2 regions of the Lysinibacillus sp. EB106-09-02-XG168 genome follow, and region 1 is predicted to be linked to the other one. Evidence: riboswitches for the same ligand, from Rfam matches in the RefSeq annotation. Region 1 holds a riboswitch; the other holds the start of a gene.
The links. A riboswitch is a leader RNA that binds a small molecule or an ion and turns the genes downstream of it on or off. The one in region 1 is predicted to bind S-adenosylmethionine.
Positions count from the first base shown of each region.

Region 2: it holds a riboswitch for S-adenosylmethionine, as region 1 does, so the genes downstream of both, metA (homoserine O-acetyltransferase MetA) here and AC3WSO_RS20020 (methionine ABC transporter ATP-binding protein) in region 1, are expected to answer to the same signal.

Region 1 covers NZ_JBYTDN010000003.1:3,934,155-3,939,941, reverse strand. The annotation lists gene gcvH (glycine cleavage system protein GcvH) at 1-257, shown strand, start outside; gene AC3WSO_RS20030 (toprim domain-containing protein) at 457-798, shown strand; gene AC3WSO_RS20025 (thioredoxin family protein) at 815-1,117, shown strand; SAM riboswitch class I at 1,180-1,284, shown strand; gene AC3WSO_RS20020 (methionine ABC transporter ATP-binding protein) at 1,767-2,795, shown strand; gene AC3WSO_RS20015 (methionine ABC transporter permease) at 2,785-3,453, shown strand; gene AC3WSO_RS20010 (MetQ/NlpA family ABC transporter substrate-binding protein) at 3,561-4,415, shown strand; gene AC3WSO_RS20005 (response regulator) at 4,703-5,587, shown strand; gene AC3WSO_RS20000 (HEAT repeat domain-containing protein) at 5,584-5,787, shown strand, end outside.
Region 2 covers NZ_JBYTDN010000003.1:2,487,417-2,493,203, reverse strand. The annotation lists gene AC3WSO_RS13060 (TSUP family transporter) at 1-334, opposite strand, end outside; gene AC3WSO_RS13055 (TrmB family transcriptional regulator) at 460-1,245, shown strand; gene AC3WSO_RS13050 (nucleotide excision repair endonuclease) at 1,327-1,698, opposite strand; SAM riboswitch class I at 1,893-2,003, shown strand; gene metA (homoserine O-acetyltransferase MetA) at 2,156-3,091, shown strand; gene AC3WSO_RS13040 (GerAB/ArcD/ProY family transporter) at 3,230-4,819, opposite strand; gene AC3WSO_RS13035 (hypothetical protein) at 4,858-5,091, opposite strand; gene AC3WSO_RS13030 (Ger(x)C family spore germination protein) at 5,095-5,787, opposite strand, start outside.

The DNA of each region.
Region 1 (5,787 bases):
AACTTCCACAAGTTGGCGACGAAATCAAAACAGATGATCCATTTGGTAGCGTAGAATCTGTAAAAACAGTTTCTGAATTATATGCACCAATCTCAGGTACAGTAGTTGAAGTAAATGCAGATTTAGAAGATAGCCCAGAATTCGTTAATGAATCACCATATGAAAAAGCATGGATGATCGTTGTAGAGCCTGCTGATGCATCAGAAGTTGAAAAGCTTATGACAGCTGAGCAATACGATGAAATGATTGCAGAATAAGACAAGCTTATAAGACAAGCCTGTAATAGAAAAACGTCGGAAACTACCGACGTTTTTTATTATCTTCATCCATTCTGCCATCATAGTGGATGAGGGTGAATGAAAGTATATTCCCTTAACAATAAGTGTCTAACAGTATCAATGACAAGATTTATTGATATAATAATGATAAGGGATATGTCTAAACGGGGGTGGCGTTATGTTCGAGGGGAAATGCTTAATTGTCGAAGGCCGTTCGGATAAGCTTCAAATTGAACCTATTTTAAATGAACATGTTAAAATACTTTGCACGAATGGTACAATTGGTGTGCATCAATTAGAAGAGTTACTTGATCCATATGAAGGCTGTGAGCTTTATACATTTTTTGATGCAGATACATCGGGTGATAAGCTACGAGCATTAATGGACAGACATTATCCAGAGGCTGAGCATTTACGTACAATGCCAACATATAAGGAAGTAGAGACAACTCCGAGAAAGGTGTTAGCGGCGATCTTGCTTCGTGCACATTTCTCAATCCATAATGAATATATTTTGTAAGGTTGCGTGAAAAAAGATGGAAGAATGGTCAAAAGAGCAGTGGGACGTGGCTATCCAGTCTGGTGAAAAGGCTGCTTTTTATTTATATACACCAATGTGTGGAACGTGTGTAGTTGCATCGAAAATGATGTCGGTTGTTGAGCAATTGCTGCCACAGCTACAGGTTGGTAAAGCGAATATTAATTTTATTGAGCAAATCGCTTATCATAATAAAATCGAAAGTGTACCGTGTTTACTTGTATGTGAAGGCGGAAAAGTGACGGAAAAGGTTTATGCCTTTCAATCCGTACCGTATTTATACGAATTGTTAAAAAAATAAATTGACGGAACTTTACTCACGTGGTAAAGTACGAATATACTAAAAAATATAAATATATCGAACTCTTATAAAGAGCGGCGGAGGGAAGTGCCCTATGAAGCCCGGCAACCATCACAAAGTGAAAAGGTGCCAAATCACCCAAAGATTTTATCTTTGAAAGATGAGAGAACGGTTCAGCGTATAAGTTACGTGACCCCTTCTACTTGTCTATAGTTGAAGGGGTTTTTTTACTTCTTTCAGCGGATGTCCGAACACCCGCTGAAATAGAGGAGCTCAGTCTAAGAACGCCACATCCTGTGGCAACGACTGAGTGACCAACGTCATGTTGTTGCTGACGCTTCGCTTTCGCACAGTAAACATTTGTTGGCCTAAAGCCTACGGCGGATGTCATGGAATCGAAAAGGATTTCTTAGGGGATGTTAGCCTAAAACCATCGCATCCATGGGTAACAGCTAACTGACCTGTATCGGTAAAAACGCCACGTCCTGTGGCATTACCGAAATGACCGACATCGTGTCGGCCCCCGTGTTGCTGCCGCTGCGTTAGCACTACGCTTTCGCACAAAAAACATCTGCAGGCCTAAGCACAAAGCCGATTCCAGACACAATTATGCCGTGGCACAATTGATATAAGAAAAGGAGAATTCGCTATGATTCAGCTTCAAAATATTACGAAGAAATACAAAACCTCGAATGGCGAATTAACAGCAGTTAAAGACGTCAACCTTTCTATTGAAAAAGGTGAAATTTATGGCATTATCGGCTATAGTGGCGCTGGTAAAAGTACAATGATTCGCTTGTTAAACGGTTTAGAAAAGCCTACATCAGGAACGGTAACGGTTAACAATCAGGAATTTTCATCCATAAAGGGGCAAAAGCTTAGAAATGCTAGACAAAAGGTCAGTATGATTTTCCAACATTTCAATTTACTTTGGTCTCGAACTGTTGCTGAAAACATTGCTTTCCCACTAGAAATCGCAGGTGTTCCAAAGGCAAAACGTGAGGCACGTGTGAAAGAATTGATCACACTAGTTGGTTTAGACGGACGTGCTAAAGCGTATCCATCACAACTATCAGGGGGACAAAAGCAACGTGTAGGCATTGCTCGTGCACTTGCTAATAATCCAGAAGTATTGTTATGTGATGAGGCAACATCCGCACTCGATCCGGAGACAACAGATGCTATCCTAGATTTACTGGTCGATATTAATGAACGACTAGGTTTAACAATCGTATTAATTACACATGAAATGCACGTAATTCGTAAAATTTGCCACCGTGTAGCGGTTATGGAAGCTGGAGAAATTGTAGAACGTGGTGAAGTATTACAAGTATTCCAAGCGCCACAAGCTGACATTACAAAAAAATTCGTTTCTCAAATTACAAATACGAAGGAAACACAGGAAACTGTGGCACAAATTAAAGCAAATTACCCTAATGGACAACTTGTAAAGCTAATCTTTGTAGGAGAAAAAACAGAGCAGCCTGTCATCTCACATCTTGTGAAAAAGTGTGATGTAGAAGTAAGTATAGTGCATGGTAATATTTCGCAAACGAAAAATGGCGCGTACGGTACACTTATTGTACAAATTGAAGGCACAGAGTCGAATGTTGCAGCTGCACTTAGCTACTTGCATACAGTCGAAGTACAAACGGAGGTGATTGCCAATGCTAACTAGTCTCTTTCCGAATGTTGACTGGGAAAAAATGTGGGAAGCTACGTATGAAACGTTGTACATGACAACAATCTCTACAGTGATCACATTTATACTTGGATTAGTAATTGGGATCTTATTGTTTTTATCAAGTCCAAACCAACTATGGGCCAATAAACTGGTGAACTTTTTAACAGGCTCAATCGTTAATATTTTCCGTTCGATTCCATTTATCGTTTTGATTATTTTATTAATTCCGTTTACAAAATTTTTACTCGGCACAATTCGTGGCGCAGATGCGGCTTTACCGGCACTAATTATCGGAGCTGCACCATTTTATGCGCGTATGGTATTAATTTCATTACGTGAAATCGATAAAGGCGTTATTGAAGCGGCTCGTTCAATGGGTGCTAAAACGTCAACGATTATTTGGAAAGTATTAATTCCCGAATCGTTACCGGCGCTTATTTCTGGTCTTACTGTAACGGCTGTAGCACTTGTGGGCTATACTGCGATGGCAGGTATTATCGGTGCAGGTGGTCTAGGGAACTTAGCATTCTTAGATGGTTTCCAACGCAATCGCCAAGATGTAACTTTAATGGCGACTATATTAATCTTAATAGTAGTATTTATTATTCAATGGATTGGCGACTTAATTACAGCCAAAACAGATAAACGCTAAAAAGGCGCTAATGACAAAAAAGCGTATCTCGCTACGAACATCAAAAAGGTTCTTTCGGTTTTATACCGCTAACATATTTTAAATTAGTTAAAAGGGAGTGCAATAAAATGAAGAAATTATTAGCAGGATTATTTTTATCAGTATTAGTATTAGCCTTAGCTGCTTGTGGTGCTGGTAAAAAAGATGATACTAAAAACACATCATCTGGTGAAAAATCAGACAGTAATGAAAATGTAACATTAACAATAGGTGCTTCTAATACGCCTCATGCGGTTATTTTAGAAAAAGCAAAACCAGCTTTAGCTAAAGAAGGTATCGATCTTGAAATAGAAACTTATCAAGATTATGTATTACCAAACCAACATTTAGAATCAGGTGAACTTGATGCAAACTATTTCCAACACCTACCTTTCTTAGAGCTTAGCATGAAAGAAAATGGCTATGACTTTGAAAATGCTGGTGCCATTCACATTGAACCAATCGGAATTTACTCTAAAAAATATAAATCTCTTGAGGATCTACCAAAAGGTGCAACAATTTTACTTTCTAGCTCAGTTTCAGACCACGGTCGTATGCTTTCATTGTTAGAAGCTAAGGGCTTAATTAAATTAAAAGATGGTGTTGATAAAACAGCAGCAGAAATAAAAGATATCGCAGAAAACCCTAAAAACTTCAAATTTGATGCAAATACAGCTCCAGAAATGCTTGTACAAATGTATGAAAATAATGAAGGCGATGCAGTTTTAATTAACTCGAACTTTGCAATCGATAACGGCATTAATCCATTGAAAGATGCGATTTCTCTTGAAGATAAAGAATCTCCTTATGTAAATATTGTAGCTGTACGTGCTGGTGATGAAACAAAACCAGAAATTAAAAAATTGATAGAAGTATTAAAATCTAAAGAAATCCAAGACTTCATTATTGAAGAATGGAAAGGTTCAGTTGTACCAGTTAAATAATTGTTAAAAAGGGTATGTAAGTATAAAACTTACATACCCTTTTTTCTTATTATAATATGGCATTCTTTTGTCAGAAAAATATAACTTTTTGTCCAAAGAGGTATTATTCTGTAGTTTATAGCAAAAATATAATATTATTTTAAAAGTAATTGATTTACCAAAAATTTTATATAGAAATTGCTTAGTCATATTTATTACTATAGTTGTTGTGTTTATAAATCAAAAGAATGATAGAAAAATAATGAAGAAGTATAAAATGCTTCTTCCATCAACTGGAGTGAACACAAATGAATCAATTAATCGTTGCGGAAGATATCATGCAGGAGCATGAGGTGAAGGGTTATTTTGAAATTTTGCGTGAGAGTGTTATTCGTTCACGTTTAACAATGACTGCAGTCTTTTTTAAAGTAGCGAATTTCCCACAAGGAACTGATATAGAACTTAATCAAGTGAATCATCAAATTTCTGCTTTTCTAAAATCTAAAATACGAAAAACAGATTTACTTTTCCAACTAGCAGATGGTATGCATTGGGGAATCTTTTTTCTGCAAAGTAGTGAAGTAGAGGTAAAAGCTTTTTTAAAACGGATTTTCGCAATTCTAACGCAAGAAAGGGAATATCAAAAAATAGCGTTAAAAGCTTCCATTACTGAAATAAGAAATAATAATGTTGATTTTGACACATTGTTAGAGAAAAATAAGCACAAACTAGCTGATGAAGAACAGCCGACTTGCTCAGTAGAACAGGTTACAGATTATCGTGTACAACCAAGGGAGCAAGTAAAGGTTAGCATTATTGAACAAAATGAAATCTTTAGAAAAGTGCTAGAAACGACTCTCGAAAATTTAGACATTCCTCATTATACGTTTGACGTGTCGACCTATGAAGATGGCTATGATTTTTTACAGTCCGATCACTATAAATCTGGCCATATGCATTTAGTTGTGATGAACGATATTTTACCACGTAAAAATGGCTTAGAAATTTTGCACATTTTGCGAGAAATGCCGAATGAGAAAAAGTTCATCATTTATATGATGTCAGAACGAAACTCAGAGGGTGCAACACTGAATGCTTATGAAGGTGGCGTCGATGAATATATCGTCAAACCATTTAATTTACGTTTGTTAGAAGCGAAAATTAAAAAGACTTTTGCGAGGTTTTGGCTATGATCAAGCTGTCGATTCCTTTTCTTTTAACGGTCAGCGGTGTTTTATTAATAGTTCTATTTTTATTTACGATCTATATACTTGTTCAGCGCAAGCGGGAGATTCGTTTTGCAGAAGTGCGTGATACTTTTTTACAAAACTCTTCACAGCAATGGTACAACTATTTAATCAATGATGAAATTTTCTCTATAGTGCTTGTACCT
Region 2 (5,787 bases), 1.4 Mb from region 1:
GCATTATTAGCATAAGCGGTTTTAGTAATTCAGGGTTTATTAAATGTACTGTCCATGCACCAAAAAGGGATCCTATAAAAGCTAAAGGGAAGTATTTGATAACCGAACGTATTTCTAGCTGACCAGAACGATAAAAGGAAATGGTTGATGTTAAAGACCCCATTGTACCAGCAAGCTTATTGGTTGCTACGGCTGCTGCTGGATTTAAACCTGCAAACATGAGGGCGGGTAATGCTATTAAGCCACCGCCACCAACGACCGCATCTACAAAGGCTGCTAAAAATCCAAAAGATATTAATAAAATGACTACATTTAAATCTACTTCAAATAGCATGTTTACACCTCTTTAAATAGTTACTACTGAAATAGTAACTAAATTTCGTGTAGCTGTAAAGACTAATTTTTTCGTTGGCGTATCTTCATACCCTTCAACTATAATAGAGGAAATGGAGGGATTCGATGGAATTATTAATCGCCCAATTAAAAGAACTGGGATTCACAGAATATGAAGCAAAAGCTTATACGGCACTCGTACAAAATAGTCATGTTAGTGCTTATCAAGTAAGTAAAAACTCCGGTATCCCACGTGCAAGAATATATGACATACTTAATGTACTTGTTGAAAAAGGGTTAGTACTGAAAGAAGAAACTGCAGATCAAACGACATACTCTTCCATTCCTGTTGCTGTGTTTTTACAACAAGTTGAACAACGCTGGCAATCGAATTTCACGTCGATTAGTGATCAATTAGAAAAATTAGAAGTAAAAGAGCAGGAAGCGGAGCATAAGGTTGTTATGCTAAAAGGAAAAGAAGCAATCGTCAATTATTGTCAGTCGTTATTACAAAAAGCGGAGAAAAAAATATTATTATCAATGTGGGAAGATATGTATGAAAAATTGCGAGAAGATATACATGAGGTCTCTCAGCGTATTCCGGTTCATGGCATTACATTGTATGTGGATGAAAATGTTGCATCGATTGACCAGCATCGCATTACTCAATATACGAGAAATGCTTCCACACCACATTGGTTCATTCTCTCTGTAGATGGTCAAGAGATGATTTATGGTCACTCACCGTCCAATCAAGAAACGGCTTTTATAACAAATGACCCTGTGCATATTTATTTACTAGAGGATTATATATGGCATGATGTGCTTGTCAATCGATTGTTAAAGCGCGATGATGATATGGAGCTTGAGGAATGGATTACTAAAGAGCGTAAAGCTTTTTTTGTAGAGTGAAAATAATAAAAGAATCTACAAGCCATCATGTACAGATGGCTTGTAGATTCTTATTTTATTTGTTATATAAGATTTTTTATCTTAATAAAAAACTTTATCAACATTATATTTAGCACGGAATGTATTAACCGCGTATGTTTCGTAAATTTCACGTTCCATTGGATCATCTACTTCATATACTTCAATTTTGAAAACTTCATCACGGTGATTTTTCATCGGTGACACATTGTCTTCAAAATGCTTTTTAATACGTTGACGAATTTTACGTGCTTTACCGACAAATAATAGTTCATTCTGTTCATTGTAGAATAAGAAAATGCCGCCATTTTCACGTGTGATTTTATGGAAATCAATAAAACCGAAATACGGTGTGATTGGTACATCACCTGGCTTTAAATCTTGTTCGCGTTGGCGAATTACTAAATCTGGTTTTGGAAAATCAATTTTAATCAAACTTTTCACGTTCCTCTCTGTTACTAAAGGTATATGTTAACATAATTACAGCTTGTTTACCATAAAATATATGGACTTAGCTTCAATATTAGTTTTAAACAAATTACGGTATGACATGCATGGTTAATAACAAAATATTCTATGTATTGTTGATATTCTTAATTGTTCATGTTACAATTCTTCTTAATTAAATAATCTTATCAAGAGAAGTTGAGGGATTTGGCCCGATGACGCTTCAGCAACCTCTAACAAAAGTTAGAAAGGTGCTAATTCCATCAAAGGATTTGTCCTTTGAGAGATAAGAGTGAACGTGGTAAAAATCCTTCTCATTCTATCTCAAATGGAATGAGGGGGATTTTTTAATTTCATCGAAAAAAAACTTTACGCAAGGCCTATGTATGGAGACTAAGGCCAATAATGGGTTAACAGAGAGAAATATAAGAGAGGGGAATGCAAGATGCCAATTAATATTCCAAAAAACTTACCAGCTGGAGAACATTTACGTGAGGAAAAAATCTTCGTAATGGAAGAGGATAGAGCGAAAACTCAACAAATTCGTCCGTTAAATATTTTAATCTTTAATTTAATGCCAGAAAAAGAAAAAACAGAGCTGCAATTACTACGTTTATTAGGGAATACCCCGTTACAAGTGAATATTACATTTTTGAATACTGCTACGCATGAATCGAAAAATGTTAGTAAATCACATTTACAATTATTTTATACGACGTTCGATCAGATTCGTCATCGTCGCTATGATGGCATGATTATTACGGGTGCACCAGTAGAAAAAATGCCGTTTGAAGAAGTGAACTACTGGCAGGAAATTTCAGAAATTATGGACTGGTCCAAAACAAACGTAACATCGGTTCTACATATATGTTGGGGTGCTCAGGCAGCGTTATACCATCATTACGATATTGGCAAAATTGGGCTTTCTGCTAAATGCTCAGGTGTATATTCTCATGTCATTACGGATTTAACAGTTGATTTAGTACGCGGCTTTAGTGATTTGTTTACGGCACCACATTCTCGTTATACGTCTGTATCGATTGATGAAGTACGTAACCACCCTGATTTACGATTGCTCTCTTATTCAGAAGATGCTGGTGTTTTCATTGTGCAATCTAAAGACAATAAAAATATTATGATTACTGGTCACCTTGAATATGATGCGACAACTTTAGCGGATGAATATAGTCGCGATGTTGCGAAAGGATTAGATATTGAGGTGCCGGTGAATTACTTCCCTAATGATGATCCAGCAAATGAACCGATTAATACGTGGCGTGCCCATACACATTTGTTATTCTCGAACTGGTTGAACTACTATGTTTATCAAGAAACACCATATGAATGGGATTTTGTTGATCAAATTGAATATCATATTTAATGCCTTAGAAAAATGATGACCTTGATATTTTAGGGTCATCATTTTACTCATCTCCGTTCCGGCTTGGTGCTTTACAGGGGCGTCCAATGAGCCACTTTGCTTTTGGCAATAACCAGACTGCTGTTAATTGTCTGGCGATTATTTATTCTTATCACTGTTTGGCGTATTTCCGGTATCGCTATCATTCTGTGTAGAATTTCCGGTATCGTTTTCACTTTTACTTTGTGTAGTATTTTCGGCATTACTATTACTTGCACTTTGAGCAGGATTTTCATTATTGCTGCTACTTGTGCTTTGAGAATCATTCCCCCCATTGCTGTTACTATCACTTTGAGTAGAATTATCGATATTGCTGCTATTTGCACTTTGAGCAGAATTGTCATTATTGTTACTACCTGCACTTTGAGAAGCGTTACCGCCATTGTCGCTACCTGTATTTTGAGAAGGATTACCACCATTGCCGTTACAATCGCTTTGAGTAGAATTATTGTTATTACTCGTACTTTGAGCAGAATTGTCATTATTGCTACTACCTGTACCTTGAGAAGCATTCCCGCCATTGCTACTACTATCACTCTGTGTTGTATTTCCATTTTGATTTTGCGAACTACTATTACATTGCGTATTATTTCCTTGATTACCATTGATTTTACGAATCTTGGCGACAATTAATAATAGTAATGGTAATAAAATCATTAAAATCAAGGAAAATATAGGCCATATATCTCTATTGTAAATATCTGAATGAATAATATTCGGATGAACAATTTGTGAAATTCCAAGGATAATCATGCCGAGTGGAAAAATGAGCGGTCGATGATTTTTAATTTTACATAATTGTGCAATCCCGATAACGGCAGCATAAAAATACATAAAAGTTCTAATGAAAATAGTGATAATCCACATGGCGGCCATAATCACTTCAATACGCTGTAAAAAGTTACCGATTGAAATTCTTTGGGCTAATGCATAGCTAGGGTATGTCCGTGAAGCAGTATTTGTCGGGCCAAGGACAAGGATTGATAGTGTGATGATCATTATTAAGACAATTCCTCCCAAAATTGCGCCAATGTAAAAACCTTTTTGTGCAGATTTTTGGACGTTAACTGCGGAAGGGAAAATCATTAATAATACGACAAGTGGGAATGAAAAAAGACTTATAAAACGAATTATACTAAAGAATAATGATTTTTTTTTTGTTTCCAATATTGGCTGTATATTTTCAATCTGGATGGAAGGTGCAATAAAAACGACAAAGAAAATAAAAATTAATAAAAATATTGCAAATAGTATTTCTGCAGAACGGGCAAAAACCTCAATTCCTAAAAATGCAGCATAAATAATGATAATACTGAACAGAAATGCAAACGCCATCGTGGGCGTTTCTGGCATTATTTCCGTTTTCATGAAAATTCCAATGAAATATAATAATTCTCCGGCAGAAAGTAAAGATATAAGAATAAAGCCAATGGCAGTAAATTTTCCGAAAAAACGACCTAATATTTTTTCATTAGCTTCTACAAATGTAAGGGTAGGCGTTTTATTTCCTAAAGTAACGAAAAGCTTTAAAATAGGCAAACTTATTACGACACCAATGATCGCTGCAATCCATGCATCTTGCTTTGCTTCACTTGCTACACTTGCAGGGATAATTAAAATGGCTGTACCAATTGAAAAGAGAAGGGTAATGATCATAAATTGTCTTGAACTAATGATTTCTTTTTCCATCATGAACTACCCCTTTTTCTTAACATAATATTGCCTTATTACTTTGTCAGTGAGACGATGTAATCTTTAATAGGTGAAAAAATAAAGGTAATCAAGTCTAATGGGCTTGGAATTTTGATGTTTAATAAGATCGCAATATTTAATGCGGTACCAAGCAATAAAAAAATCGAAAAAATAACGAGCGTTTTCGTTTCTTTCTTTTTTTTTAATGTTGGAACGTAGGTAAAAGCGATAACAGCTGTAATAATTAGTATGAATATTGTCATGATCATAGCTTATTTTCCCTCCGGTTTATTCACTAATGAGTTTTCCATCGTTCCTAATCCTTGCGTGTTAACATGTACGTCAACTTTAACTGGTATCTCTTGAAATATGGTTAGCCAATCTTTTTTTATTTTTTTCCACTCTTTAGGATTTGTGCGGTGCAGTGCTTCGCCAAATCCAAAAATATCGACCCGATAACTTTGCTGAACTGTACTGATTGTTTTTTCGATCCGTTTTTTTATAAGTTCTTCCGTTTTTTTATCGATGTAGTGAATCGATTTTTCTTTTGTAAGGTCTATATCACATTCAACTTCTCCGACATTTTGGTTTACATCTATAGAAACATTGATTTTGGGAGATCCATTTTCAAATTTACCTTTTATTTTTGTCTTTGAGTGCGTAATTTCAGTGGATAACGTACCTTCGTTAGGGCAAGCAATAATTTCAATTGTACTTTCTATTTTGTCCTTTAAAAAACCTAGACTTCTACTCTCATCTTCTGTTAAAAGCCCAATGTATTTATCTTCTTTAAAAACAGCTAAGCCAGCATATTTCAAGACCGTAGAAGCCTTTGATTTTTTAACATTCCTTTCCTCCATTCCTACACTTTTATCTCCATGAATTTCAATAGCAGACATAACTACGCTTGTTTCTTTGGTATTTAAAGTATTAATTAATTCATCAATTTTAATGGATTGGGTTGT